4 regions of the Exiguobacterium sp. s152 genome follow, and region 4 is predicted to be linked to each of the others. Evidence: predicted binding sites of a transcription regulator. Region 4 holds the regulator's gene; each other region holds the start of a gene.

Region 1 (7,436 bases), on a different contig from region 4:
GATGCCGCCACGACGAGTGACGAGTTGAAGAACTGATTCGTCACATCCCGTTTCTGTGCTTCGGCGTAACGGTCACTCTGTTCGAGCAGCTCGCCGCGTGTCCGTCCAAGTTGATGATGAAGCAACAAATCGCGATATCCGTACATCATCTCTGTCATCCCACTCGACAGGTCACCCCGTAAAGCGCGAAGCTCGCGGTCGTGCTTGGCACGGATTCGGGCGAAGAACGCCGGAATCAAAAAACCGGTCACGAACACACCGAACAAAATCCAGAGGCTGACCCACATCGAGAAGTACGTGACGAAGAAAATCGTGCTCAAGAAGACGAGCACCAAGATAATCGGCGGATAGAATACCCGTAAAAAGTAGATTTGCAAGCTCTCGACGTCACCGACGACGCGAGCAAGCAAATCTCCACTCCGATACTTGGCAAAGATGCTCGGCACAAGCGGTTCAAGCTGGCGGTAAAACCGGACCCGCAACTCGCTCAAAATCGTGAACGTCGCCCGGTGCGAGGCAAGGCGCTCTTGATAACGCGCACTCGCCCGAATCACACCGAACAATTTAATCAAGACGACAGGTACCATGAGCGCATAGAGCGGCGGTACGAGGCCGGCCCGTGAGACAAGATAACCGCTCGCCGCGAACAAGGCGACGGCCGCGATGCCGGCCACGTACCCAAAGAAGATCGAGAGGACGATATCTTTCTTCTCTCGCATCATCCATTTCGTGATCGTCCAAAGTGAATTCATCCTCTCACCCCTTTCTGTAGCGTGAACAAGTCAGCGTATTGCGGAACGCTGAGCAGTTCGTCATGCGTGCCTTGGGCGAGTAGCTTTCCATCGTCCATGAACCAAATCGCATCTGCCTGCTTAATTGTATGCAACCGATGCGCGACCGTGACGAGCGTCGCCTCACGCGACAACTCCTCAATCGAACGCCGAACGATTTGCTCCGTCACTAAATCGAGCCCTGTCGTCGGTTCATCAAACAAGATGATGCCGGGACGTTTCAAGAAGGCACGGGCCAAGGCGAGTCGTTGTCGTTCGCCTCCGGACAATCCATAACCGCCTTCACCGAGCTCGGTATGAATGCCGTTCGGCAATTGCGCGATGACATCGTTCAGTCCGGCTGCATTCGCGGCTTCAAGGATTTTTATCTCGTCGGCTGTTTCCCCGAGGGCGATATTATCAGCGACGGTACCGGCGAACAAATACGGATTTTGTGAGATGTACCCGATTGTGTCATACCATGACGAATCGGTGTATGTCTCGAGTGGTTCTCCGTCGACGAGGACACGTCCACTGTCCGGTTTGACGAGTCCGGACAACACGTTCAAAACGGTCGTCTTGCCAGATCCACTCGCCCCGACGAGCGCCACATGAGCGCCAGTAGGAATCATACCGCTCAATGGGTCCAGCGTGAAGCGTCCACCTTCATAGGCGAACGAGACGGCGTCGAGCTCGAGGTCGGGCGTCCGGCTCGTCAACATACGGTCGCCCCAGGTCAAACGTTCATCCGGTGCGTCGAGCGCCTCGAAAATACGATCGGCCGCCCCCATGCTACCGCGTCCGGTGTGGAACGCACCTCCGAGGTCTTTAATCGCCAAATAGTATTCCGGGGCCAATACGAGAATCAAAAAGCCAGAGAAGAACGTCAAGTTCTCCCAGACGACCATTTGGAGCGCCACTTCGAGTGCCACGACGCCCGTGCTGAGCATCGAAATGAACTCGAGCATGAGACCCGACAGGAACGCCGTCTTCAAGACGACCATCGTTGCGTCGCGGAAATCGAGACTACTCTTTTCAATCGCTTGCGCCTCGCGCTCGGTCCGACCGTATAGTTTCAACGTCGTCAATCCTTGCAAGACGTCCAAAAACTTGCCAGAGAACTGATTCATTTTCTCCATCTGCTGTTCCGACTTCTTCTGCGTCGCAATCCCGATGATGATAAAAAAGATTGGAATGAACGGTGCCGTCACCATCATGATGACGCCCGAGATCCAATGTTGACTGAAGACGACGACGAGAATGAGTAGCGGAATAATCGACGTTTGAATGACTTGCGGCCAATATTGACTGAAGTAGGCATCGACCTCGTCGACCGCGTCCATGAACACGCTCACCTTTTTACCGGATTGACCGGATAGTGACGTCTCAATCGGATTCGACGTATAACGGTCGAGCAGTTGCAAGCGGAGTGTTCGTTTCGCTTTCTCCGATAGACTCGCCCCAATCCTCCCCGACATATAGCCGAAACCAGCTCGTGTGACGAGTGCGAGGATGAGCCAGCCGAGCGTCGGAACGATGCTTTCAAACGATGCATTTTTTAAAAAGACTTGATCGACAATGTCGACAATTAAATAAGCTTGAGCCAAAATCGATAATCCAATCATCACTGCCGCGATGACGAGTCCGACGATATGACGTTTTTCTGCTAAAGCGAGAGCTTGCAGTCGTTTCACTGCGTTCATCCTTTCTATCAGTAAGGAAACTTTTCTTTGTGAGGATTCTCACTAATTATACCTGATGCACCCTTTCAAGGCGAACGCTTCGCTTAGCTAGACATGCAAAAAACGCCACGTTCCATACGCGGCGCCATCAAAGCGATTGTTCGAAATATTCAGGATGCCCGATGATCAATTGACGCGCATCGAATTGGAGCACGTCTTCTTTTCGCAAGCGCGATAAGATGTGCGACACGGTCTCTCGTGACGTGCCCGACAACCGCGAAATCTCCACCGTCGTGAAGGGGCAACGGACACGGACGCCCATCGCTTCCGGCTCCCCTAGGTCTTCAATCAAGTAATGAATCGTATTGAGCACCCGGTCGGTCGCACTTGGCGTGATGATGTCTTGGACACGGCGCTCGTGCAAGTCGAGAATCCGATTCATCTGTCCGACGATATGGAGCAACATCGAGGCGTTCCGCGAGACGAGCTGTTCGAAACGATCGGTCGGCATGTAGATGACCTCGATATCGGTCAACGCCTCGGCTGAATGTTGATAATACGGTTCCGTCATCAAACCGCGATACGGGAACAGTTGCTTCGGCTTCAAATAGTCCGCATATTGGTGGGTCGCCGTCTCGTTGCAACGCTCGAGCTTCACATACCCACTAATCAAGAAATAGACCCGTTCCCGGGGATCGCCTTCCATGAACAAGAGCTGACCTTTCCGATACACGCGGCAATACACATGCGGCAACAGCGCCTCGAGCTCTCGTGTGGCAGATTTAGCGAACACATCAAGCTGTCTCAACTCGTCTACCGTCCATTTTGGTTTCATGTCGCATCCTCCAATCCGTCTTGCCTCTCTTTTTTAGTATAAAACACCCCTTTTGTGAAAACGCTTACAAAATCCGACGATTTTCTGACAAAAAAAAGAAGGGCATGATTGCCCTTTTCCGTCACAACAAATTATTCAGTCGAGCATCAATTCCATGATTGCGTCTTGCAGGTCGCGATCGAGTTCGAGCGCGTGTAAATCGAACAGCCATGCCTCAAGCCGTGTCTTCGCGGCGGCTGAGCGGTACAACCGATCTTTCAAATCGTATGAGATCTCGGCACGGTCCAAGAAACGATACAGCCGATCAAGACGATGGTCGTTCGCCGTCACGTCGACCGGGAGCTCGACGGTCAGCTCGTCCGTGATTGGACCGAGCTCAAGGCGTAGCGTCTGTGTCTCCCGTTTATATTCGCCGGATCCCGTCACTCCTCGAAGGAGCAGTGTGACGTTCCGTTCATCCGGCAACACCGACCGATCCCCCGTCACCTGGATATGAAGGCTTCGTTCCTCCCAATCGAGCGTGAACGTCGTCTCGGCGTAGGCTCCTGTCTCATAGTCGCGGTCCGTCCCATTGTCTTCGTAGAGCGTGAACGTGTTCGAGGCGCCCGGGAAGATGAGCACTTCCAAATCGGCCGGATTGTCGGTGTCGTTTCGACCCGAATGATGCGGTGCCATCGGGATGATGGCACCCGCTTTAGCGAACACCGCCTGCTCCTCGAGCCCGCGGAACACGCGAACCGATTTGTCCCCGCTGTAGCGATGACCCGTGAAAAAGTCGAACCAGTCGCCTTTCGGTAGCCAGACGTTCGTCGCCGCCACGTGTAGCTGTCGGTTCATTGGTTCGACAATCGGGGACACGATGAGTTCACTTCCGAAGTAATACTCATTCGGCACCTCATATGCCGCGTCTTCATCCGGATGCTCATAATACATCGGTAAAACGAGCGGCAAAGCACCGGCATGGTTGCGCCAGTTCATCGTATAGATATATGGAATCAATTGATGACGCAGACGCAGGAACGTCTTCATCGACCGCTCCGCCTCGAGACCGAAGCGCCACGGTTCCTTACCATTGAACGTGCTGAACGTTGAATGCAGCCGCATAATCGGGCTAAACACTCCGAACGCGACCCAGCGCGCGGCAAGCTCGTCGTCTTTCGACCCGCGATAATGGCCGCCGATGTCATGGCTCCACCAGCCATAACCGATATTAGTCGCCGTCGCTGTAAAGTACGGTTGGAACGCCAGTGACGCCCACGAAATCAATGTGTCCCCCGAGAATCCGATTGGATAGCGATGACTGCCCGGCCCCGCATAACGGGAGAAGATGAGCGGACGATTGCCATCCCGGGCGATGTCGGCCGCGTGATAGTGATTCAACATCCAGAGCGGATCGAGCCCCTCCATTTTAGAGGTCGAGCCTTGTTGCCAGTCAATCCACCAAAAATCGACGCCATCGACTTCATGCGGATGATGCATCTGCTCGAAATAAGCTTGAATGAAACGTTTATCGGAGAAGTCGAACGGGATGCGGTCGCCGTGAGATGGATCGAGTCCCATCGCTTCCGCCATCGCCGCGTATTGATCTTCGAACGCCCGTACGCCGTCGGCTGGATGCAAGTTTAACGTGACGAGCAACGCTTCGTCCTTCAGCCACGTCAAGAAGCCTTTCGGGTCCGGAAAGAGGTTCTTATTCCACGAATAGCCCGTCCATCCGCTCCCATATTCCTCAGGGATATCGGTGACATGCCAATCCATGTCGATGACACTGACCGAGAACGGGATGTCTTCTGTCTTGAAACGGCGCATGAGCTCTTTATATTCCGTCTCATCATAACGCCAATAGCGGCTCCACCAGTTGCCGAGTGCTTTTCGCGGCAACAGCGGCGTTGGCCCCGTCAGTTGATAGAAATCACGCAGCGCCCGCTTATATTCATGTCCATAGCCGAAGTAATACAAGTCATGAATGCCTTGGCGTCGCGGTTCGACGAAACGGTCTTCCGTCATGACAAATGAGTTCGAATCATCGATGACGGCGTAGCCTTGCTTCGAGGCGATGCCTTCCTCGAGCTCGGTAGCCCCGTCGACATGGTCGAGCGTCCGGGCCGTTCCTTTCAACGTCCGTTCTGGTCCGTTGAACGTGTAACGGCTATAGTATGTGCTGAAGTTCCCTTTCACATCGATGTAGAGCGTGTTCGGTGCGAACGGTCCTTTCGTGTAATAGAGGTGGACGTGTTCCGTAATGATTTGCAGTTCCGCCTCATCTTCAATCACGCGAAACTCCGGGACTGCGAACGCCCGGTTAAAGACGACTTGGGTCGGCCGGTCCTCGAACACCCCATCTTCCGCGTATTCCATCCGAATCAGTTGGCTCGTCAGTACCGTGAAGCGATAGCAGCTCCCTTGGACGATTGCTCGATCATCTGCCTGCGGTTTCATTTGTTGCGTATAGACGTTCTCCTCTTCAAATAGACGCATAAGCTCGAGCGTTTCCGCTCTTCGTCACTCCCTTTCTAAATTGTGCAAACGTTTACACTCAAAATGATAGCAATGTCTAAATCGACATACAACATCCCTTCCCCATGTCGACGGATAAAAAACGATGTGTTGCCAATTCAGAAAAAAGCCACAGACGTTGATGTCTGTGGCGTTAAGCTTATTGTTGGAGCGTCGCGGCGAGTCGGACGCGCGTCCCGATTTCGCCTCGGACCGCCGCAAGGGCTTGTTCGAGCGACGTGATGACGGCGACCCGGTCGTGGCCTGACTCGGCGAACTGAAGGGCCGCCCGAACTTTCGGCAACATACTGCCCGGTGCGAACTGGCCCTCGGCGATATACGTCTCGAGCTGTTCTTTCGTCGTCTCTTCGAGCGCCCGAGCCAACGGGGTCCCGAAATCGACGAATACGTGCTCGACGGCCGTCAAAATGAGGAGCATGTCGGCGTCGACGAGATTGGCGAGTTTCGCAGCGGCAAAATCTTTATCGATGACCGCCTCGACACCGACATAACCATCTGCTGTATCGATGACGGGAATTCCGCCACCGCCAGAGGCGACGACGATGTGCTCATGGGCGACAAGGTCACGGATGACCGCGTGCTCGAGAATCGCCACTGGAAACGGACTCGGGACGACGCGGCGATAACCGCGACCGGCGTCTTCTTTGAACACATAACCGGTCGTCCGTTCCATCTGCTGCGCTTCCGCCTCGTCATAGAAGGGACCAATCGGCTTCGTCGGGTGACTGAAGGCACTATCGTTCGGGTCGACGACCGACCGCGTGACGATTGGCGCGACCGAACGTTCCAAACCGCGCGATCTCAGAGCTTTCGTGAGGGCATTCTCGAACCAATAGCCAATCATCCCTTGTGTCATCGCCCCACAAACATCGAGTGGCAAGGCCGGTGTCGCCGGACTGTCTGATGCGGCCTGTTGCAACATCAAATTTCCGACTTGCGGCCCGTTGCCATGGGTGATGATGACCTCAATCCCTTCGGCGACAAGCGCGGCCAGTGATTCCGCCGTCGCCTCGACGGCTCGAATTTGAGCCTCGGCCGTCGCATCTTTTCCTTGTTGAATCGCATTTCCACCTAGTGCGATGACTACTCGTTTATTCCGCATATTGGTTTCCCCCGATCAAAAGACTGAGATATTTCCCGAGACGATACGCACGACGGCCAAGATGGCGAGCGCGGTCAAGACACCGGCCACAATCCATTCCGTCTTCGTCAACGTCTTGATGCCGTTCTCACGCTGTGCCTTGATATAGAGCAACGTACCTGGTGCGTACAGTAAGGTCGTCAAGAGCAGATAGTCGATTCCAGCCGCATAGATGAGCCAAATCCCGTAAATCGAGGCGACGGCTCCGATGATGAGATCGCGGGTCCGGCGTTCACCGGCGTTGTAGCCGATGCCGTTCTTCGCGACTTTGACTTGATAGAAGGCCGAGAAGACGTACGGAATCAAAATGGCGCTCGAAGCGAGCGAGAAGGCGAAATTATACGCCGCATCCGAGAACAGGAACGTGAAGAGGAACAATTGAATCAATCCGTTCGTGAGCCAGAGCGCGTTGGCCGGCGCGCTGTTTTTATTCTCTTTCGTGAACCATTTCGGGAACACGCCGTCTTTCCCGGCCACGAATGGAATCTCGG
Region 2 (7,436 bases), on a different contig from region 4:
TCAAAATCGTATAGCCGAAAATATGGGCGTCGACGTCGTCGATGTCCCGCCCTGATTTTCCGATAATGACGGCGAGCTCGCCTTCGTAATCGAGTTGGTCGGTCAGTTCGGGATGACGTTCGACGACAGCCCCTGGTCCAACGACCGAAGTCGGAGCTTTCGTGAAGATGACGAGTTTGCCGGCTCCCGCCGTATCCATCTCTTTCACGTGTTCTTCATAGTTCTTGCCGATACAGATTACGTTTTTGAGTGGTCGGTATGGCGCGACGAGCGTGACGTCGGTCAATGGGATCCGAGGTGCGACGTCCAAATCGACATCCGGTTTAAACTCCCGCGCGATGACCTCTAACAACGAAGTCGTATGTAATTGGTCACTGACGTCATAAACAAACTCCCCTGCCACGACACCGACCCTTTGCTCTCCTTCAACTTGAAAACTACACCATTTCATCAAAATTCCCCCTTTTTTGCTAGTATACAAAAAATCGGGACGCGACGGTCCCGATTACGCTTTGTTCAAGAAAATAATTCGCTGATTGCTCGACCCCCGAAATCGGAGCGACCGGTCCATGAGCGGCTGTTCGAAACGACCGTCGACAAGTACATCGGCACGATCGAGCACGCTCGTGACGTACTCATCGTCCATACCTTGTAACTGTTCGAACGTATAGCCTGTATACACCCACACATTTTTCTGAAGTGCCTTGCACCCGTCGACGAGCCGGGCTAGTGCTTCCGGTTGCAGGAACGGCTCTCCGCCCGAGACGGTGACACCGTCCCAACCGGATTGTTCGATTCGGGTGAGCAGGTCCTCGACTGGTACGTCTTCCCCACCTCGCGGGTTCCATGATTCCGGATTGTGACATCCAAGACAGCGATGAGGGCATCCCGCCGTAAAGATGACCGTGCGAATGCCTGGACCGTCGACAACCGATTCGTCAAGTACGGATAGGACGCGCATGATGCTTCACCCTCGCTCGTTCTTCATCTCGTTTCGCCGAATTCCATCGGTCCATCGTGCCGACCAGATAGCCGGTGATGCGACGAATCCGTTCAATCTGCTCTTCCTCGCCACACGTCGGGCACGCGGCATCGATCGTTCCCTCGAGGCCGCAGTTACCGCACCGGTCGACGGGATGATTAATCGATCCGTAGCCGACGTTTTCGGTTCGCATGAGCCGGACGATCGCTTCGACCGCTTCCGGGTTATGGGCGAGCGACCCGTCGACTTCGACATAAGTGATATGACCCGCGTCACAGAGCGCATGGTACGGTGCCTCCAACCGAATCTTGTCACGAATCGACACTGACTTGTATACCGGCACATGAAACGAGTTCGTATAAAAGGCGCGGTCGGTGACACCCTCGATCATCCCGAACGCCTGCTGGTCCTTCAATACGAACTTCCCAGACAATCCTTCGGCCGGCGTGGCCAAGAGCGAAAAATTTAAATCGTGCTGCTCTGCCGCCTGTCTCATCCGATCACGTAAATGAGTGACGATATCGAGTCCGAGACGTTCCGCTTCCCGTGAATCGGCATGCGTGCCGCCTGTGAGCACGCGTAGCGCTTCGGCGAGACCGATGAAACCGACGGACAACGTCCCTTGCTTCAGTACATCCCGTAGCTCTTCTTCCGGTTGGAGTCTCTCGCTGCCCCTCCAGACGTGTTGAGCGTAAAGGAAGCGGAATTCGTCGGCATGACGCTTCGCTTGATAGTCGTACCGTTCGAGCAATTGATCGATGGCGACGTCGACGTAGGTGTCGAGCGTCTCATAAAATGTATGGATGTCCGGAGCGACGAGCGCCATCTTGACCAAGTTCAAGGTCGAGAACGATAAATTACCTCGTCCAATCGATGTCTCGGCGCCGTGACGATTCCCCATCACTCGTGTCCGACACCCCATATAAGCGACTTCTGAGTCATGGCTCCCATCATAATATTGCAAGTTGAACGGGGCATCGACGAAGGAGAAGTTCGGGAATAGACGCTTGCCCGTCACGCGACAGGCGAGTCGGAACAAGTCGACGTTCGGGTCGGTTTCATGAAAGTTGACACCCTCTTTTACTTTAAAGATTTGAATCGGGAAAATCGGCGTCTCCCCGTTACCGAGCCCTCGTTCGGTCGCATGCAACAACTCGCGGATGAAAATCCGGCCCCAACGGCTCGTGTCGGTCCCGTAGTTGATGGAGACGAATGGCACTTGGCCGCCTCCTCGCGAATGCATCGAATTGGCATTATGGATGAACGCTTCACACGCTTGATAGGTCGCTGTGATTGTCTCGGTCTCAGCGACTTCGAGAAGTTGCTCGGTCGACCATTCGACCGGAAGCTTCTTGAGACGCTCCAGTTGACGTTCATACGTCTTTTCGACGTATGGCGCTAAATCGACATCGAACATCGGGAACGCTTGACCCCCGTGTTGCATATTCTGGTTCGCTTGAAGAATGATCGAAGCGAGTGCCATCGCCGAACGGATGTCCTGGGGTGGTCGAATCGTCCCGTGACCGGTATGAAATCCGTTCGTCAACAACTCGCCGAGCGGGATTTGACAACACGTCGTCGATCCCGTCACGTAATAGTCGGCGTCGTGGATGTACAAAAAGTTGTCTGCGACGGCCTGACGTGTCCTCTCTGACAACAAATACGTTGTCGACAGCTGTTTCGATACTTCCGAGGATAATCGTGCCAGTTTGCCAAGTGGTGATTTCCCGTCGACGTTGGCGTTCTCTTGTACGAGATCTTGATCTGGGAGAACACAGACATCTTCATAAAGCTGGAGCATGTTCACTCCGCATCACCTCACTATATATTGATATGAATCGAGTTATGAACTCGATTCAATTCCATATATAGATTATGTCATGTTTGAGCATGGAGATGTGGAGTCTAAATTGTGAGCGTTGGTTGTGATATAAACGCAAAAACAGCCAAGCCCGCATATGGACTCGACCGTTCTTTCAAGTGACCCAACTTATAATTCTTTAGCTGGTTTCACGATTTTTAATTCAACTTCTTCTTTTTCCTCTGACTCTTGAGCTTCGCGCAAGCCTTTCGCGTTCAACCACGTATAGATCGCACCCATGAACAAGGCGCCGCCGATGATGTTACCGAACGTGGCCGGAATCAAGTTGTGGATGGCGCCGGCAAAGCTAATCGCCTCAGGGTGTGGGACGACGAGCGTGAGCGCAAATAAGACGAAGTTGGCGATGACGTGATCAAATCCTGACGCGAAGAAGACGGCGACGAGGAAAATCATCGAGAAGATTTGAGCGAACTCATTTTTCATCTGTTTTGGTAAGAAAATCGCGAGACAGACCATCCAGTTACAGAAGATGGCACGGAAGAAAATCTCGACCGTCGTATGATGCATCTTGCTCTCGACGACCGCGAACAACCAGTTATCCATCCCGAGTTCTTGGATGACGCCGGTCGGGGCGAGCAACAAGGCGAACAAGACGCCACCGAGCGCGTTCCCGACGAAACAAAGTAACCAGACGAGCATCGTGTCGCTGAGCGTCGTATAGCCGCGTAACGTCGACGTCGTGAAGTACATTGTGTTCCCCGTGAACAGTTCGGCTCCGCCGTAGATGATCATGACAAGGGCGATCCCGAATGAGAACCCGCCGATGAGTGTCGTGAACGGCGAATCGATCAAGTACATCCCGTTGACGACTTTAAGTGTGAAGATTGAAGCGAATCCGATAAAGATCCCCGCGAGCATTGCCCGTAAAAAGTATTCCATTGGCCGATAATGAATCATTTGCGAAGATGCCTGAGCTTTTTTCCGTAATGATTCGAGTGCATGGATTTCCATTGATGCCATGTCACAAACCCTTCTTTCTGTTTGAATGAACCCATATAATAAGAACGAACATGTGAAATCATTAACAATATAAGCCCGAATCCAATAAATTGCAATCGACCTTGGACCATGTTGACACATTTTTCACATCGTAATCGTTTACATATGTCGGATTTGTGACGAAAAAAACGACCCTTCGCAAAGGGTCGTTCGATCATGATTATTCTTTGCCTTCAGACTTCTCTTCAGACGCTTCAGAAGTTTCGTCAGCTGACTCTTCAGTCGCTTCGGTTTCACCTTCTGTCGTTGTCTCTGTGTCTGCTTCAAGCTCCTCAAGCGAGACCGGCTCGTTCACAGATGCGATTTGAAGCTCACCATCCGAGACGATTTCATAGTCTTTATTCTCTGGAATGTCAGCTACCGTGACCGAATCACCGATACCGAGTTCAGACACATCGAGTTCGATGCGTTCAGGAATGTTGGCCGGTGTCGCCGATACCGTTACTTTATAGAGCGTTTGCGCCAAGAAGCCGCCTTCTTTGACACCTTTAGCGTCGCCGACGAGTGTGACGTCCGCTTCGACTTCCGTCGCTTCGTCCATCTTTACAGCCATGAACTCAACGTGCTTGTATTCGTTCGTGAACGGGTCAACTTCTGTCCCGTGAACGAGCGTGTTCACTTTCTTGCCGTCGATGTTCAACTCGATTAACGCGTTGTCACCGTGTTCGCGGAGAATCTTGCGAAGTGCCATCTCCTCGAATGCAACTGGTGTGCTCTCGACTTTATAGCCGTATACGACACCTAGTACTTTACCTTCTTTACGCAAGTTTGCGCGGACCGAACGTGGTCGTAATTCTCGTTTCGTTACTTTAAGCGTGTCTGCCATAATCTTTTCCCCCTACTGGTTTATCGATCATGTCTACATCTTGAGGGTGAGGCAGTGAAAAAGCCACCTCTCAACCTCGATGCGTTGAGTGACATGTGTATATTGTTCCCATAGGCACCCGGACATAAACGTTACAGCCGGTTAAAAAAAGATTACAAGCGTGTCACATAACCCGTTTGAACAACTTCTCAAGTTCGTACGTGCTCCATTTCACCAAGATCGGTCGCCCGTGCGGACATGTATACGGGGACGTCGTCTGATTGAGGTCATTCAGCAATTGCCGCATCATTTCGTAGTTCAATGGATGGTTCGCTTTAATCGACCGCTTGCACGCCATCAAGATTGACGCGTCTTCCCGATATTTGGCGAGATTGACAGAGCGGTCCCGAATCGCCATCTCAATCAAATCGCGGACCGTTCCTTCTAAATCGTGTTGCGGGTACCACGTCGGAATCTCCCGGACGAGGAACGTGTTGCCACCGAACGGCTCCAATTCGAGACCCGCTTCTTTCAAGAGCGGAGCGACTTCTTCAATCGCGAGCGTCTCTTCTTGCGTGAACTCGAGCGTGAGCGGGAGCAGCAACAATTGATATTCCTTGTCCGGATTCCCGAGTTGCTCATAAAACAATTCGTATTTGATCCGTTCCTGAGCGGCGTGTTGGTCGATGACATACATGCCGTCTTCGGAACCGCAGACGATATAGCTCGCATGCAATTGGCCGATGACGTCGAGCGGCGGCAACCGCTCTCCTTTCGTCTCAATTTTGTCCGATTCGATAATCGGGTCGGTCGGTGCAGGCGCTTCATTGACGAGCGGGGTCGGCGACCATCGGCTTGGTGACGTGACAGGTTCACGGGGAATCGGATAGTTCCACGTCGGCGGTTCATCCATGACAGGTGTCCGTTCGACCGTGAAATCAAGTCGTTCTTGTTCGGTCCGATTAACCGGTCGCTCTTTCGGTTTGACCGATGGGATTAAACGCTGTTCCCGGAGCGTCAGTTGGACCGTCTCGCGAATCAACTGGCACAGCTCTTTCTCTTTCGAGAGTCGGACTTCCCGTTTTGTCGGATGGACGTTAACGTCAATCAACATCGGGTCCATCTTCACTTCGAGGACGGCGATCGGATAACGACCAATCGGGAGTAGCGTGTGGTAGCCCTCGAGCACACTTTGGGTCAGCGCAAAGTTTTTGATGCTCCGTCCGTTCAAGATGAGCGTCACATACTGCTTGTTCGACCGGGTCACTTCCGGACGGACGAGATGGGCGCTCAAGCTATAGTCGTTCGTCTTGCTTGACGCGGTGACGATTTGCGCCGCGACTTGACGTCCGTAAATGGCGAGCATGACTTGCTTGATGTCGCCGTTGCCACTCGTCCGCAGGAGTTCCTTGTCTTCATGGAACGCCGTGAGGCGAACTTCCGGGTGGGATAAGGCGATCCGGTTCAACGTATCGGTGATGCTCGCGAGTTCGGTCGCCGACGTCTTCAAGTATTTAAGGCGGGCCGGTGTATTGTAGAACAATTGACTGACCGCTATCTCTGTTCCGACGTTGGCTGCGGCCGGTGTTTGCGCCGTAACGACACCCCCTTGGAGCGTCATCTCAAATCCGTCCTCTTCGGTCCGGCGTGACTTCAGCGTCACATGACTGACCGAGGCGATGGACGCTAAGGCCTCTCCACGGAAGCCGAGCGTGCGAATCCGGAACAAGTCGTGCTCGTCCCGAATTTTGCTCGTCGCATGACGCAAAAAGGCGCGCGGAGCATCCTCTTCATAAAACCCGTGCCCGTTATCCCGAACTTTAATGAGACGTATCCCCGCCTCCTCCAAGTCGACTTCGATTTTCGTGGCACCGGCATCAATCGCATTCTCGACGAGTTCTTTCACGACCGAGGCCGGGCGTTCGACGACCTCGCCGGCCGCGATTCGGTTGGCCAGTTGCTCCGGTAACTCTTGAATGATTCCCATCGACTCACCCCTTCTTCGCAGATTGTTGGAGCGCATAGAGCGCCTGCATCGCCTCAATCGGGTTCATCGCCAGTAAATCGAGGCCGAGCAGTTGTCGTTTGATATCGTCTTCCGCCTCAAATAGTGACAGTTGGGCCACAGGTTCGGCTGGCACCGGATGTTCCACGACTGTGCGGGCCGGTTTCGGTTCCGTCTCGAGCTCAGACAAAATCGTTCGCGCCCGTTCAATCAAATCAGGCGGCAAATCAGCGAGTTCGGCGACATGAATCCCGTACGACTTGTCGGCCCGTCCCGGGTGAACTTCATGCAGGAAGACGACGCGCCCGTCCCGTTCGATGGCACGGACGTGCACGTTCTCAAGGGCAGGAATCGTGTCCTCGAGCACGGTCAACTCGTGATAATGGGTCGAGAACAACGTCTTCGCGCCGATGGTGGCCGCGATATATTCGACGATGGCCTGCGCGAGCGCCATGCCGTCATACGTCGAGGTTCCTCGTCCAATCTCATCGAGGAGGATGAGACTATCTGCTGTTGCTTCCGTCACCGCCTGCCGTGTCTCCGTCATCTCGACCATGAACGTCGACTGACCGCTCACCAAATCATCGGCTGCCCCGATGCGGGTAAAAATGCGATCGAACAATGGAAGTTCGGCCGCTTCGGCCGGCACGAACGAACCGATTTGATGCAGGATGGCAATCAGTGCGAACTGGCGCATATACGTCGATTTACCGGACATGTTCGGTCCGGTGATCAACAGCATGCGCCGCGTGTCATCGAGCGT
Region 3 (7,436 bases), on a different contig from region 4:
ACGTCGAGCGCTTCGTCCCATGTCGCTTTCTCAAACTTGCCATTCCGCTTGATGAGCGGTGTGAGGATGCGGTCCGGATGCTCAATCGTTTGATAGGCCGTGACGCCTTTCGGACAAAGCTTGCCTTTATTCACCGGGAAATCGTAGCGTGGTTCGACGCCTTTGACGGCTCCGGTCTTCTCATCGACCCGGATGTGCATGCCGCACTGCATACCGCAGTAACAACAATGGGTCGTAATCAGTTTCTCACCAGGTTTGATTAAGTTCTGTACTTCTGGCGACGTTAAAAAGTCACTCATCGTCTTCCCCTCCATAGAACGTTTCCGCTCTTCGTTTTGAAAATCCACTGACGTGATAGCCGTTAATCGTTTGAAGCGGATAATGCATCCCGTCACTTCCTGGCCGTCCGAGCGCCGAATCGAGCCGGGCCCGACGACGACAGGCGTGACAGAGGTCTTGGACCGTATGTGCCGCATCGACTTTTACGAGTTGGTCCGACCCTTCGAGCAATTGTTTCACTTGCTCGATTTCTTCAAGCGTCCCGGTCGGTTCTCCGCATTTAACGCACAGGTGTCTCATCTTTTGCCTCATCTTTCGTCTCCTTCGGCCGGCCGAACCCTGGCATCGACATGCCGGTATTCGTATCGACCGGGTGCGTCGACAACTGTCCATTCATCAAGTTCAACTGCATCTTCACACGCATCGAACGTCGACACGGTTGGCAGTAATCCGACAGCTGGGTCCCGTCACTGAGTCCGAGCTGAATCGTCTGTGCTTGTAAAATCGCTTGGACGTCCTCGACTTGATTGTCCGTTGCATAGCGTGTGCCACAACCAGCGCAGACACGCGTCTCATCCGCTTCGACTTCCCGGTAGTTCATCGGTACGCTGGCTGCCATCGGTCGGACCGGCAAGTGGAACAGTTTACCGAACGGGAAGTAGCATAAAAAGATGATGACGGTCAATTGATGGAACAAGGCGAGTTCATGATGGACGAAGCCGCCGAAGAATACGTACGACACGGTCAACAAGAGACCTGATACGGTGACGATGAGCAACATGAGGAGCGGTAAAATATCAAATTCGAATCGCTGGGTCACTTTCACGTCCTGGTCGTTAATCCGGCGATAGAGTGCCATGAGCACGCCGACGAGCAACATGAGCGCGGTGATGTTCAAGCCGTTATAGACGAGCTCGGCGAACAACCCGTGCGCGGCCATTTTGATGGTCGGGGTGTTGAAGACGACGATTTGATACGTCTCGATATCAATCAAATCAAAGCGCATCCATTGGAACGTCAAGCCGAACGTGATGGCGAACGACCCGAGGCATCCCCAGGCGATCAACATATGTTGGGTCCAGCGGTACCAGCCACGTTCCCAGATGAACTTCTGTAAGACGATGTTATTGACAGTTGTCGTGGCGACGGCTTTACTGGCCCGTTTCTTTTCTGCCTTCATTTGTTTAAGGCTCCGCTTCAATACTTGCGAAGTGGCCGGCCGTGCAAAGAATAACGTCAAACGAACGACCATCCCAATCATGCAAATGACGGCGGCGATATAGTAGCCGAACAACGCCATGTCCACGTGCTCAAATCCTGCCGACGCGACCCACGTCGAGAGCACCAAGGCGGTGAATCCTACGAACGACCACTTTGCAGCGGTCGAATAAAAATAACGATCGGACATATGTGTTCCTCCTTCTCTTTCCGAGCGACTTCATAGTTTCATCATAAAGATGACATCTCGACTTAACTGTTACTTTTTTCACAGATAAGCGATTCGAGACGTGACAGAATAATGAACGAAGGAGGCGTTCCCTTATGAAATCATCATTCAAAATCATGTTATTTCTCGCCATCGCAGCCATGCTTGTCGTCTTTTCCATCGGGTTTGTCTTCGCTAACCGGGCGACGACCGAGCCAGACGTCGAAGGATATGTGATTGAAGTGAATGAGTTTGACCGCACCGCTCTCGTCATCAGTGGTATCACTGCAGAAGAGGCCACGCTCTCTCCTGACACTCTTTTCGCGCAAAGTGAACCGGAAGACGTAAGTTGGTTCAAGTTTCAAGTGAAAGCCACGTTCGAACAAATCGCTGTCGGGGACCACGTCCACATTTGGAAAAAGACCGGCCCAAGTATCTTAAATACTCCGAACCGGTCTTATGTGAAAAAAGTCGACGTGATTGACTAATATTGACGTTTGCCATAACGTTCACTCAGCCATAGGACTAAAAACGCCAAACCAACCAACCATCCGCTCCAGACGAGTGCCTGGGTCATATCACCGTTGATTGTCGCCATATAAATCGCAGTAGCGAGTGTCATCGTCTCGCCCGGAATGTTCCCGGCAATCATCATCGTGATCCCGAACTCGCCGATTGACCGTGCGAAACCGAGGACGAAGCCGCTCGTCAACGCGGGTAGCAGCAGTGGAATCGTCACGTAAGTGAACAGTTGACGCTCTGACCCGCCGAGCACGCGTCCGGCCTCATACCATTCTGCATCGAGTTGTTTGAGCCCGAGACGAATTGTTTGGTAGATGAGCGGAAACGCGGCCAAGGCGGACGCGATGACGTTCGCCTGTTTGGTGAACAAGATGGTGACGGGCAAGAACCCACCGATCCCGTTGTTCCCAAGGACAATCAAAGCGTATAGCCCGATGACTGTCGGCGGCAAGATAAGCGGCAGTAAAAACACTGTCTCCAGCAGCCGCTTTCCTTTAAATTGACGGTGATGCATGAAATAGGCCGCTCCGAAGGCAAGGACGAAGGCGCTCACCGTCGCCATCATCCCGACTTCGAATGTGAGTTGAAGTGGAGATTGCGTCATTTGGAAAATCCTTTCGCCAAAAAGTGAGCTTGAATCTCATCATCAAACAAACGCGCATAGATATCGCGGACGTATGGATCATGCGTTAAGCGAACTGCCGGATACGAAATCGCACCCGTCGCTTCAAACGGGACCGACTGAATCGACTCGATGGCCGTCGTGAGTTCCGTTTTATAAACGAATCCCGCATTGGCGTCACCTTGTTCGATGAGCGTCAGCACTTGTCTCACGTTTTGGGCGAACATGACTCGCGGCTCCACTTCCTCCCACACATCTTCCCCTTCGAGCGCCACTTTTGCGTAACGACCGGCCGGGACATTGATCGGATCACCGATGACGATGCGAGCACATGTATTTAAGTCGTCCCACGTCTCCGCGCACGGTTTCCCTTTCGGTGTTACGAGCCACAATTCGTTATGCAAGAACATATCCCGCTCTAGAATCGGGATTTGTAATCGGTCGACATCGTCAACGCTCGCGGCTAAAAAGATATCTGCCGGAGACCCGTGATTGATTTGTGCTCGCAAAGCGCCGCTCCCGTTCGTCACGACCCGAACATCAATCCCCTCGAATTCCGCTTCAAGTTGTCGCTCGATCTCTTCCAAAGCCGGTCCTAAGCTCGCCGCTGCTAGGATGGTCACGGTGTCCTCCGAATCTGAACTCGACCAGACTTGACTTAGTAATAAGGCGACTGCCATCCCTATGATGACTCCACTCACCCGTTTCATGATTGATCACTCCTTTGCTTCTCTTTTATCGTAGCGATTGCTTCGCCTCCCATCTGTATCAAACGTCACAAAAATACACCCCTACGTCAGTAGAGGTGTGCCCTTATTAAGCGAACGTGCGCGCCCGCGGGAATAAAATGTTGTTCTCGAGATGAATATGTTCGAACGTATCCGATTCGAGCGCTTCTAACCGTTGATAGACAAGACGATACGTCCCACACGCACCTTCAGGCGGCGTATAGTCGTTCGTGATGTGCCGAAGCTCTTTCAAGATGTCACCCGCTGCTGCATGTTCTGACTCGAGCAAAGCCAAAATGTCATCAAGCTCCCGTCTCGTTTCAGCTGTCGGTGCCGTCTCATGACGAAGCAACGTCGGGAAGTCTTCCGTCTCTTCTTTGACGATATGTTGTTCAAGTTCCACTTTCAATTGATTGAACAATTGGTGAATGCGACCGAGGTGCGGATGATTTTGTCCGTGAACCCGGAACACTTTTGTCACATATGGTGTGAGCTGAGGCAATTCGTCCGTCAAAAACTGGTGATGCTTATAAATGATGTGCTCAATCAATTCCGAAGAAGAAGCGGCATCCCAATCGATGCTCTTCTCGTTCATCTCTTGCTTGCGTTGATAGAGCGCATTGACTTCTTCTAAAATATCTTCTGTCGACCGTTTCGATTTGTCAGTCGCTTCAGCGAGTGGTCGGTTGCCACCACAACAAAAATCGATTCGGTTCCGTTTGAAGATGTCTGCTGCTTGCGGGCATTGTTTGACGATTTCAGATACGTGCGTATCGCCCGTGAATGTCTGTGTCATCTGTCATAACCTCCATATTCGTTTTGACATATTTAGCGTAGCAAGAGTTTGACGACAAAAATGTGAAATACGTCACATTTAGGTGAACGGGATTGCCTCGTTCCAAATTTGGACACAAAACAGCCCCTCATTTTGTGAGGGGCGTCGATTAATGGGAAGGCGTTTCAAACTGCTCTGCCTCTGTCGATCCGGCCAGTGCCGTCGTCGACGACTGGCCTCCAGAAATGACGAGTGACACTTCATCAAAGTACCCGGTCCCGACTTCGCGCTGGTGACGTGTCGCCGTATAGCCATGCTGCTCCGCCGAGAATTCAGCTTGCTGCAACTCGGAATAGGCAGCCATCCCGCGGGCTTTGTATCCGCGTGCGAGTTCGAACATTCCGAAGTTGAGCGAGTGGAAGCCAGCGAGCGTGACGAATTGGAACTTGTACCCCATCGCACCGATCTCTTGTTGGAATGTTGCGATTTCCTCGTCCGACAGCTTCTTCTTCCAGTTGAACGAAGGTGAGCAGTTGTAAGCAAGCAGTTTGCCCGGATATTTCGCGTGAATCGCATTTGCGAATTGGCGTGCCTCGTCCAAATCGGGCTCGGACGTCTCGCACCAGACGAGGTCAGCGTACGGTGCGTAGGCAAGACCACGCGCGATTGCCTGTTCGATGCCTGCCTCGGTGCGGTAAAACCCTTCCGGTGTCCGGTCACCGACGATGAACGGATGGTCGATTGGGTCGATGTCGCTCGTAATCAAATTCGCCGCGTGAGCATCCGTCCGGGCGACGATAATCGTCGACACCCCCATGACGTCTGCCGCGAGCCGAGCGGCAATCAAGTTTTTCACGGCCGTCTGTGTCGGTAGCAACACTTTCCCGCCGAGATGTCCGCACTTCTTCTCTGACGACAATTGATCCTCAAGATGGACACCGGCCGCCCCCGCCTCAATCATCGCCTTCGTCAGTTCGAACACGTTGAGCACACCGCCGAAACCGGCCTCCATGTCAGCGACAATCGGGGCGAACCAATGCGTATCGCCTTTTCCTTCCGCCGTTTGGATTTGGTCGGCGCGTTGAAGCGCCTGATTGATCCGTTTGACGACGCTCGGCACCGAATTGGCCGGATACAGGCTTTGATCCGGATACATATGTCCCGACAAGTTCGCGTCGGCGGCAACTTGCCAACCGCTCAAATAGATGGCCTCAAGACCAGCCTTTACTTGCTGGATGGCCTGGTTCCCCGTCAACGCCCCGAGCGCGTGGACGTAGTCCCGCTCGTGGAGTAACTCCCATAACCGTTCCGCTCCTTTTGTCGCGAGCGTATGTTCAATCAACACTGACCCCCGAAGCCGCATCACGTCTTCGACTCCGTATGGACGTTCGACCCCTTCAAATCGTTCCGACTGTATCATTTCCTCAATTTGTGCGTGTTGTTCGTTCATATCCATTCCTCCTGTATTATATTAATTATAATTTTAATTTTTTGTTATATAACAGATGGTGCAAAAATTAATCTAAATAGGCACAGCATTCGAGCGCCGATTTGAACGACGAGTGTTCCATGCCGCAGCAGCGACAGACGTTCTCTTCATCACGTTCTTCCGGTTTGCGGAACACGACGACTTCTTCGACTGGCTCTCTCATGATTTGGAGCGATCCGTCGGCCCGGTCTAGGACGAGGCGCATCAAATCGTTCCCGTAGACGAACGCCGTGTTCGCTAGCGTCGCTGTCGATTCCCCTGAGATGATTCGACGGACGACCCAACGTTCAATTAACTGTTCGCTTTCGACTTTTTTCGTTGTCATAATGATGCTCCTCCTTTTAAGTTCGGTTCTAATGTCACTTGTTGTAAAAACTGTCGACGGCGCCGGTGCAAAATCGGTTCCGTATATCCATTCGGCGATTCGCCGCCTTCGAATACTAAATCTCGCGCCGCTTGATAGGCGATCGAACGCTCCACGTCAGGCGTCATCGGGCGATAGTACGGGTCCAACGCGTTTTGCGCGTCGACGACACCGGCCATCCGGACGAGCGTCGCTTCCACTTGCTCTCGACTACAGACGCCATGATACAACCAGTTGGCCACGTGCTGACTCGAGATACGGAGCGTCGCCCGGTCTTCCATTAAGCCGACATGATGAATATCGGGCACTTTCGAGCAGCCGACACCTTGTTCGACCCAACGGACGACATACCCGAGTAAGCTTTGCAAGTTATTCTCGAGCTCCTCGTTCACGTCTTCGTCCGTGTAGTCTCGCGTGGCGAGTGGGATTTCAAGCAACCGACTCCGTTCCATCACATGATCGAACGAACGAGCGGCCACTTCACGTTGGACGTCAAAGGCGTCGACTTGATGGTAATGGAGTGCATGAAGCGTGGCGGCCGTCGGTGATGGGACCCAGGCCGTCGTCGCCCCGGACCGGACATGGTTGATTTTTTCGCGCATCATCTCGCCCATACGGTCCGGCATGGCCCACATTCCTTTCCCGATTTGTCCGCTTCGATGGAATCCGGCGTCGAGTCCGCACCGGACGTTCGACCGCTCATACGCGTCGAGCCAAGCCGAGGCTTTCATCTCACCTTTTCGGCGCATCGGTCCGAGCGTGAGCGAGGAGTGAATCTCATCCCCGGTCCGGTCGAGGAAGCCTGTATTGATAAAGACGATGCGCTCTTTCACTCGTTCAATGCAGTTCTTTAGATTGAGCGACGTCCGACGCTCCTCGTCCATCACACCAACTTTAATCGTGTGACGCGGCAGCTCGAGCACGTCTTCAATCGCGTCGAACAAATCGTTCGTGAAGGCGACTTCTTTCGAGCCATGCATTTTCGGTTTGACGATATAGATCGAACGTTCGCGAGAATTGTGTCTAGCGTCGAGATGACGGCTCGAGATGAGCGCTGTGAAAATCCCGTCCAGGATGCCTTCCGGCACTTCACGCCCTGCCTCATCAAGCATCAAATCCGTCGTCATCAAGTGTCCGACGTTGCGAATGAACAAGAGTGACCGTCCCGGTAGCGTGACTTCACGTCCTTCCGGTCCGATATAATGCCGGTCCGGGTTCAATTTCCGTGTGA
Region 4 (7,436 bases):
CGCTCACTCTTCGGTGTCTGTGGCGGGATCGCTGAATACTTCGACCTGTCCCCGCTTGGTGTTCGTCTGCTTTTTTTTATCGTACCGGGGAACGTCCTCATCTATATGATTCTCGCCAACTCGATGAAGGACGCCCCACGCTATCTATAAAAAAACTCGGAAGCCGCGGCTCCCGAGTTTTTTTATGCGTTGACTTTATCTTTCATCGCCGCGAGCGCCCCACTGTTGATGAAGTGCCATGGCTTGTTGTAGTGCGGTTGGAAGAAGAAGTCGACATAGGCGAGCTCTTCAACCGTCATCTCGTTTTGGATGGCGAGCGACAACGTGTTGACCGCTTGCGTCATGTCCGCTTTCGAGAGGACTTGTCCGCCGACGACGCGGTGTGTGCCGACTTCATAGACGAGTTTGAACTGAACCGGTTCAGCCGTCGGCATGAACTCCGGACGGTACGCATCCTCAATCACAACACTCTCAACGTCGAGGCCGAACAGTCCAGCTGCTTCTTCTGTAAGTCCAGACGAGGCAATGTTCCAATCGTAGAGACGGAGACCTGACGTTCCTTGCGTCCCTTGATAACGGACACGCGGTGCGATCAAGTTCTCGGCGACGAGCGTCCCCATGCGGACGGCGTTCGTCGCGAGCGGGATGTAGGCATGTGTGCGCGCCGGGTTGTAATAGACGGCACAGCTGTCACCAGCCGCGAAGACGTCCGGGTTGCTCGTGCGCATATATTCGTCGACGATAATGGCGCCGTTGCCGAGCATGTCGACTTGGCCTTGAAGGAGTCCCGTGTTTGGGCGGAAGCCGACACAGAGGATGACGAGGTCGGCCTCGAACTCACCTTTATCGGTCACGACGTGCGTGACGTTTCCATCTGTCCCACGGAACGCTTCGACCGTCTGGCCGAGTTCGAGGTCGATGCCGCGTGACGTCATGTCTGCCTCGAGTTGGTCTGTGAACGACTTGTCGAGATACTTGTTCAAGATGCGGTCGGCACTATCGATGAACGTGACGTGTTTGCCGTACACTTCGAACGCCTCGACGAGCTCGACACCGATATAGCCGGCACCGATGACGGCGATGTTCGTCGCGTCTTTTGCCCGCTCGATGATGCGTTGGGCGTGGCCATAGTTTTTGCAGAGCTCAATCCCAGTCATCTCGATGCCAGGAAGCGTCGGGACGATCGGCCATGAACCAGTCGTCACGATCAAACGGTCGAACGTGTCATAGACGTCTTCTCCCGTGTCGAGGTTTTTCGCATGGACCGTCTTCGCTTCCGTATCGATGTTCAACACGTCGTGCTTCATGCGCATCGTCGCGCCGAGTTCTTCGAGCTCGGTCGGTGACGCGTAAAAGAGCTCTTCCGCACGTTTGACGACACCGCCGACGTGGAGGGCGATCCCACATGAGAGGAAGCTGACGTTGTCGTTCCGCTCATACACCGTGATGTCGAGATTGTCGTGCTTGGCGAGTAATCCTTTGACTGCTGCTGTTCCTGCGTGTGTACATCCGATGACTGCGATTTTCATATGGTTGTCTCTCCTTTGAGTGTTAGGCAAGTTAGCGTTTGTGATAAATATCACATTTGCTTTCTGAACTTAGTGTACTATTTCACAAGAAGGTTTGACAATCCCTTTGCTCAATTTTTCACGTAATTATGTCTAAAGTTTGAACGGCTGGTGTGACAACAAAAAACCGCTCCGCAACCGGAACGGTTCATTCATGAATGGGTCGTGCGTCTTGCTTTAAACCAGTGGTAAGTGACGACGCTGATATAGGTGAGGAGGCCGATCACGTACAGACTGAAGCCAATCAAAATCCAGCCCAGCGCGTCCCAACCACGGACGAAGACGAGTCCGATGATACACGATACGTACCCCACGACGAGCAATGTCAACGAGAAGGCGAGTCTCCGCTTGAATCGCGACTTCAGAAAGTTCAGCACGGCAATCAACAAAATTGTCGTCAACACGCCGATGATGATGAGTTCATCCCCGTAGTACTCCCAAGCCATCGCTTCTCCCCCTGACTGATGTTTAAGTAGTTTTATCGTATCACGTGGGTCCAATGTTTATCTTGTTGTTAAAAACATTTATTCCCAATCACAAAAAAAGCATCGTCCCGTTAAAGAACGATGCTTACTTCTCATTCATTTGTTTCATCAAATCGACTTGCTCTTTCACCATCGCCTCTTTCTCACGTCGGAGCACGCCCCGGTACGTGATGCGTGAAATCGATAAACTGATCTCATACAAGAAAAAGAGAGGCAGTGACACCATGAGGTGCGACGTCAAATCCGGCGGCGTGATGAAGGCCGCGATGACGAATAAGGCGAAGTAGGCGTACTTCCTGATTTTTGAGAGGAAGTACGGTGTCACGACACCGATGCGCGTCAAGAACATCGTCACGACCGGCAACTGGAACAACAATCCGAACGGGATGGTCAGTTGCAGCAAAAACGTGAAGTAGTTCGACGCCCCGATGATTTGCGTCAGACCGAGGTCTTGCCCGAGGTCCGTCGAAATATCGAGGACGAGCGGGAACAACCAATAGTAGGCGAACGCGAGACCAATCAGGAACAAGATGAAGATGATCGGGATATACGCGAGCGTCGCTTTCCGCTCATTCGGATGCAGACCAGGTGCGACGAACGCCCACAGTTGATACAGTAGAAACGGACCGGACGCGACGAGCCCGATGACGAGCGCCAAGTTCAAGTAAATCATGAGCGGGTCCGCGACCCCAAAGGCGTTCAGCTCGAGCCCTCGTTCGACGAGGTCCGCCTGCAGATAGGCGAGCACGTATTTGACACTCGGCAAAGCAATCAAAAAGAAGGCAAAGACGACAAATGCCGACAGCATCAGTCGTCTCCGCAGCTCTGTCAAGTGATCGGACAGCGCCCGCTCTTGATCAGGTTGATGATTCATGATTACTGCTCTTTCTTCTCAAGTTCTTTCTTATCTTTCTCGTCATGTTCATTCATCATACCGTTCGTGGCATTTTTAAACTCACGGAGCGTTTGACCAGCGGCGCGTCCGAATTCAGGCAATTTCTTCGGCCCGAAGATAATGAGCGCGACGATGGCGATAATGAAGATACTTGCGCCGCCTGGAATACCGACGACGAGCAACGATGATAGTAATTCCATTATTGATGGACCCCCTCAGCAGATGGATAGTGTTGCATAAAGTAAATGAGCGACTGGAGTTCGATCGACAAGTCGATGTGGTGGACGCGGACCGTATCCGGCACAGTAAGTCTGGCCGGTGTGAAGTTCAAGATGCCGCGAATACCGAAGCGGACCAAGTCGTCCGCGACCGGTTGCGCATAGGCAGACGGCACCGTGAGAATGGCGACGTCAATCTTGTTCTGTTTCATGATCTGTTCCATCTCATCGACGTGATGAATCGGGACACCGGACATCGTCGTGCCGACTTTTGTCTCGTCTGCGTCGAACCCGACGACGATATGTGTGTTATTGTTTTTAAGGAAGTTATAGTTGACGAAAGCTGTCCCAAGATGACCAACCCCGACCAAGGCGACGTTCGTAATCTCGTCCTGATTCAGTGTCTTACGGAAAAAGTCTAACAGATACTGTACGTTATAGCCATATCCCTTTTTCCCGAGCGCACCGAAGTACGAAAAATCGCGACGGATTGTGGCCGAATCGACCTTGACCGCCTCGCTCAGTTCAGCAGAAGAGACACGCTGTTTTCCTGATGAATGTAGGCTTTGGATAAACCGATAGTATAGTGGCAACCGTTTGGCTGTCGCTTGCGGAATCTTTGGTTCGTTTTGACTCAACGGAAAGAGCCTCCTTTTTACGACGCGTTTCAAACGAATCTAATTTCATACACCTTGATTGTAAACGAATTCACATGACCACTCAATGAATATACCTGAAATGGGGAAGAAATAAAGTATACTAAATAGAGAGAAAGGGGTTTTTTCACTTGATCCTACTGCAAGTCAATAACTTATCGAAATCATTCGGCGTCGAGCCGATTTTAGAGAACGTCAAACTAGAAATTCAAGAAGGCGAACGTGTCGCCCTTGTCGGCCGTAACGGTGCCGGCAAGTCGACATTGCTTAAAGTCATCGCCGGGGAATACAACTATGATTCGGGCGACATCATGAAGCCGAAAGATGTCACCATCGGCTATCTCGCCCAAGACTCAGGGTTAGAGTCGAACGAGACGATGTGGAACGAAATGTTGACTGTCTTCACCGATTTAATCGAACAAGAAAAGACGCTGCGCCGCATGGAGCAAGACATGGGTTCCGAGCGCATCTTGAACGACCCGGCCGCCTATGAGCGCCTCTTGTCGTCTTACGATGAAGAACAGCATACGTTCAAAGACCGTGGCGGCTATCAATATGAGGCGACGATCCGCTCTGTCCTTCACGGGATGCGGTTCTATCCGGACGACTTCGAACGCCGCATCGATACGCTCTCCGGCGGACAACGGACACGCCTCGCCCTCGCGAAAATGCTGCTCCAGAGTCCAGACCTGCTCATCTTGGATGAGCCGACGAACCACTTGGACATCGAGACGCTCGGTTGGCTCGAGAAGTATTTGAGCGGCTATAAAGGCGCCGTCCTCATCGTCTCCCACGACCGCTACTTCCTCGACCGCGTCGTCTCGGTCGTCTATGAGTTGTCGCGCCACCGGAGCCGTCGCTTCGTCGGCAACTACACGAAGTACCTTGAACAGAAGGCTGCCATTTACGAGCAAGAGAAGAAACAGTTCGAGTCGCAACAAGAAGAGATTGCCAAGATGCAGGATTTCATTCAGCGTAACATCGCCCGGGCGACAACGACGAAGCGGGCCCAGAGTGTCCGTAAACGGCTCGAGAAAGTCGACCGGATGGAAGCGCCGGACGGTGATGAGCGCAGCGCCGTCCTCTCGTTCTCAATCAAACGTCAAAGCGGGAACGACGTATTGAGCGGCAGCGACCTCGCCATCGGCTATGAAGAACCGATCGCCCAAAATCTCCGCTTCCAATTGCAGCGCGGCGAATCGGTCGCCCTCGTCGGCCCGAACGGAGTCGGCAAATCAACGCTCCTGAAAGTGTTGACGAAACAACAGCCGCCCCTTACCGGTGACATCCGCTACGGCACCGGCGTCGAAATCGGCTACTACGACCAGGAGCAACAGAACTTGTCGGACGCCAACCGTGTCATCGACGAGATTTGGAACGACTGGCCGCTCATGCGCGAACAAGAAGTGCGGAGTCTGCTTGGACAGTTCCTGTTCAGCGGTGACGATGTCATGAAACGTGTCCATGAACTGTCGGGTGGTGAACGGGCCCGCTTGACGCTCGCGAAACTAAAGCTCGAGCAACCGAACTTGCTCATCTTGGATGAGCCGACGAACCACTTGGACCTCGATTCGAAGATGATTCTCGAGAACGCCCTCGTCGACTATCCGGGCACAATTCTGTTCGTGTCGCACGACCGCTACTTCATCGATCGGCTCGCGACGCGCGTCTTAGAGATCACGCCGAACGGCATCGACGAGTATCTCGGCGATTATTCATATTACGTCGAGAAGAAAGAAGAACTCGAAGACCTGGCCCGACTCGCCCGCGAAGAGACGAAACAAGTCATCGTCAAGAAGCAGCGCGCCGACAAGGAACAGCAACGTGAGGAACGCCGGATGAAACAACGGATCGAGGAAATCGAGCTCACCATCGAACAACACGAGGCCCGTCTCGAGGAAATCGAGCAGCTCTTGTGTGAACCGGACGTCTTCAACGACTTCGCTCGGGCACAGGAACTGTCGACCGAGTCCGATGCGACGAAAGAATCGATCACGGCACTGTATGCAGAATGGGAGGAGCTCCATTCATGATGCGATTCCGTGCGATGCGAATCGAATGGATGCATGCTTTCCTGACCGGTCTCGCCTATATCGTGCCGACGGGGACGGAATTCGTATCCGAACTGATTCGTGGGGAGCCGACGGTCGTCCCGTCGTTCCTGTTTTATTTCTTGCCGGTCGTCATCGGCTTCATCATCCAGACGTGGAGCGGGATTGTGATCAGCTTGTTGAGCGGCCTGCTCATGAGCACGCTGTTCATCCGCCTCGTCGTCTGGCCGGTCGATGTGACCGTGCACAGCTTTTACACCCCAGGCTCAGTGTGGGGACACTTCTATCAGTCAACGCTCCTCATGTGGCTGCTCGCCCTGCTCGTCTTCATCGTGAGTTGGGTGAATATGTGGCACAAACAGAACAAACATCATCCGGACGTATAAAAAAGGGAAGCCGTCTCCAAGTTGGAGACCGGCTTCCCTTTTAACAGTTAGAAATAACGTAGCGGTTGGAACCCGCGTGTATGGAAGTCGAGCTTGAGACCGTCTTCCGTGATAAAGAACACGTACTCGTTCGTATCGACGTCACGGACGAACACTTTATAGAACGTGAGCGTCTCCTCACGGTTCGTCACATACTTCGCCTCATGTGTCGAGATGACTTGCGCGAACAGTTGCTCTTCGTCAAACTCGTTGACGATATCCTCGAACTTGGCCGCTTCCTCTTCGGTCGCTTCCCGGCCCGGGGCAATCTCATAATACGCGTCGCTCGCTTTCGGTTGGACGCCGAGATTGCGGTCGACGACGATGACACTCTCGATGTCTTGATCGTCTAGGCTCTTATAACCGTACAACGTCTCGACGAGCGTGTTCTCACCTGTGACCCGGCCGATGCCTTCGATTGATTCCGCTCCCGTGAGCGACCGGACGCGTGTCGCTTCCGGTACGATTTCTTCTTGATAAGCGATATTATAAGCGCGGATAATCTCTCGTACTTGCAAAAACGTCGCGACGACGAGCAGTACGACCAGACCTCCAATGATGATGCGTTTCGTCATGTCTCTATTTCCCCCTAGACTGTCATGCTCTCTTCTAAGGATAACCCAGGAACCGCATTCATCGCCAGTGTATCGCGCTTACCGCGCACATACGCGTGATGGGCCGCGACCCCAATCATACCGGCGTTGTCTCCGCATAGATCGAGCGGTGGGATGACGAGACGGATCCCTTCACGGTCCGTCGCTTCTTGAAGCGCAGCACGGAGTCCACGGTTGGCCGCGACACCGCCCGCGACGAGCAGTTGCTTCGCGCCCTTCTCTTTCACGGCACGAATCGCTTTCTCGACGAGCACTTCGACGACGCTCGCTTGGAAGCTGGCCGCCAAGTTTTCAGGGATGACCATCTCCCCGCGTTGTTCGGCGTTATGGACAGCATTGATGACCGACGACTTGAGTCCGCTAAAGCTGAAATCGAAACTTCCGGCTTCGAGCCGGACCCGTGGGAACTTATACGTATCTTCCCCGTCGGCTGCGAGACGGTCGATGGCTGGGCCGCCCGGGTAAGGCAGGCTGAGCGTTCGCGCGACTTTGTCGTACGCTTCTCCGGCCGCATCGTCACGCGT

Evidence for each region. Region 4 encodes Rex, which represses fermentation and respiration genes when NADH is low (regulators of the CRP and FNR family bind a similar motif). Its sites were predicted from a motif close to TTGTGAAATATTTCACAA; they were not measured.
Region 1: the regulator Rex is predicted to act here: its motif matches at 2,501-2,518, upstream of cydD (thiol reductant ABC exporter subunit CydD).
Region 2: the regulator Rex is predicted to act here: its motif matches at 3,875-3,892, upstream of KNP72_RS07940 (formate/nitrite transporter family protein).
Region 3: the regulator Rex is predicted to act here: its motif matches at 4,434-4,451, upstream of ric (iron-sulfur cluster repair di-iron protein).

The regions. Positions count from the first base shown of each region.
Region 1 covers NZ_JACSLX010000006.1:108,906-116,341, reverse strand. Annotated here, with positions in the region: gene cydC (thiol reductant ABC exporter subunit CydC) at 1-752, opposite strand, end outside; gene cydD (thiol reductant ABC exporter subunit CydD) at 749-2,473, opposite strand; gene KNP72_RS11750 (Crp/Fnr family transcriptional regulator) at 2,601-3,287, opposite strand; gene KNP72_RS11745 (glycoside hydrolase family 31 protein) at 3,423-5,765, opposite strand; gene arcC (carbamate kinase) at 5,944-6,906, opposite strand; gene arcD (arginine-ornithine antiporter) at 6,922-7,436, opposite strand, start outside.
Region 2 covers NZ_JACSLX010000003.1:229,513-236,948, forward strand. Annotated here, with positions in the region: gene KNP72_RS07925 (fumarylacetoacetate hydrolase family protein) at 1-451, opposite strand, end outside; gene nrdG (anaerobic ribonucleoside-triphosphate reductase activating protein) at 506-961, opposite strand; gene KNP72_RS07935 (anaerobic ribonucleoside triphosphate reductase) at 939-2,783, opposite strand; gene KNP72_RS07940 (formate/nitrite transporter family protein) at 2,973-3,815, opposite strand; gene KNP72_RS07945 (50S ribosomal protein L25/general stress protein Ctc) at 4,024-4,689, opposite strand; gene mutL (DNA mismatch repair endonuclease MutL) at 4,853-6,655, opposite strand; gene mutS (DNA mismatch repair protein MutS) at 6,660-7,436, opposite strand, start outside.
Region 3 covers NZ_JACSLX010000004.1:135,548-142,983, forward strand. Annotated here, with positions in the region: gene KNP72_RS09135 (molybdopterin oxidoreductase family protein) at 1-299, opposite strand, end outside; gene KNP72_RS09140 (hypothetical protein) at 292-579, opposite strand; gene KNP72_RS09145 (MFS transporter) at 560-1,687, opposite strand; gene KNP72_RS09150 (DUF3221 domain-containing protein) at 1,822-2,193, shown strand; gene modB (molybdate ABC transporter permease subunit) at 2,190-2,831, opposite strand; gene modA (molybdate ABC transporter substrate-binding protein) at 2,828-3,559, opposite strand; gene ric (iron-sulfur cluster repair di-iron protein) at 3,666-4,373, opposite strand; gene aceA (isocitrate lyase) at 4,522-5,802, opposite strand; gene KNP72_RS09175 (hypothetical protein) at 5,870-6,166, opposite strand; gene KNP72_RS09180 (malate synthase G) at 6,163-7,436, opposite strand, start outside.
Region 4 covers NZ_JACSLX010000009.1:6,581-14,016, reverse strand. Annotated here, with positions in the region: gene KNP72_RS13325 (PspC domain-containing protein) at 1-150, shown strand, start outside; gene KNP72_RS13320 (FAD-dependent oxidoreductase) at 183-1,529, opposite strand; gene KNP72_RS13315 (YesK family protein) at 1,721-2,014, opposite strand; gene tatC (twin-arginine translocase subunit TatC) at 2,139-2,927, opposite strand; gene KNP72_RS13305 (twin-arginine translocase TatA/TatE family subunit) at 2,930-3,148, opposite strand; gene KNP72_RS13300 (redox-sensing transcriptional repressor Rex) at 3,148-3,804, opposite strand; gene KNP72_RS13295 (ABC-F family ATP-binding cassette domain-containing protein) at 3,954-5,855, shown strand; gene KNP72_RS13290 (hypothetical protein) at 5,852-6,259, shown strand; gene KNP72_RS13285 (hypothetical protein) at 6,307-6,873, opposite strand; gene tsaD (tRNA (adenosine(37)-N6)-threonylcarbamoyltransferase complex transferase subunit TsaD) at 6,888-7,436, opposite strand, start outside.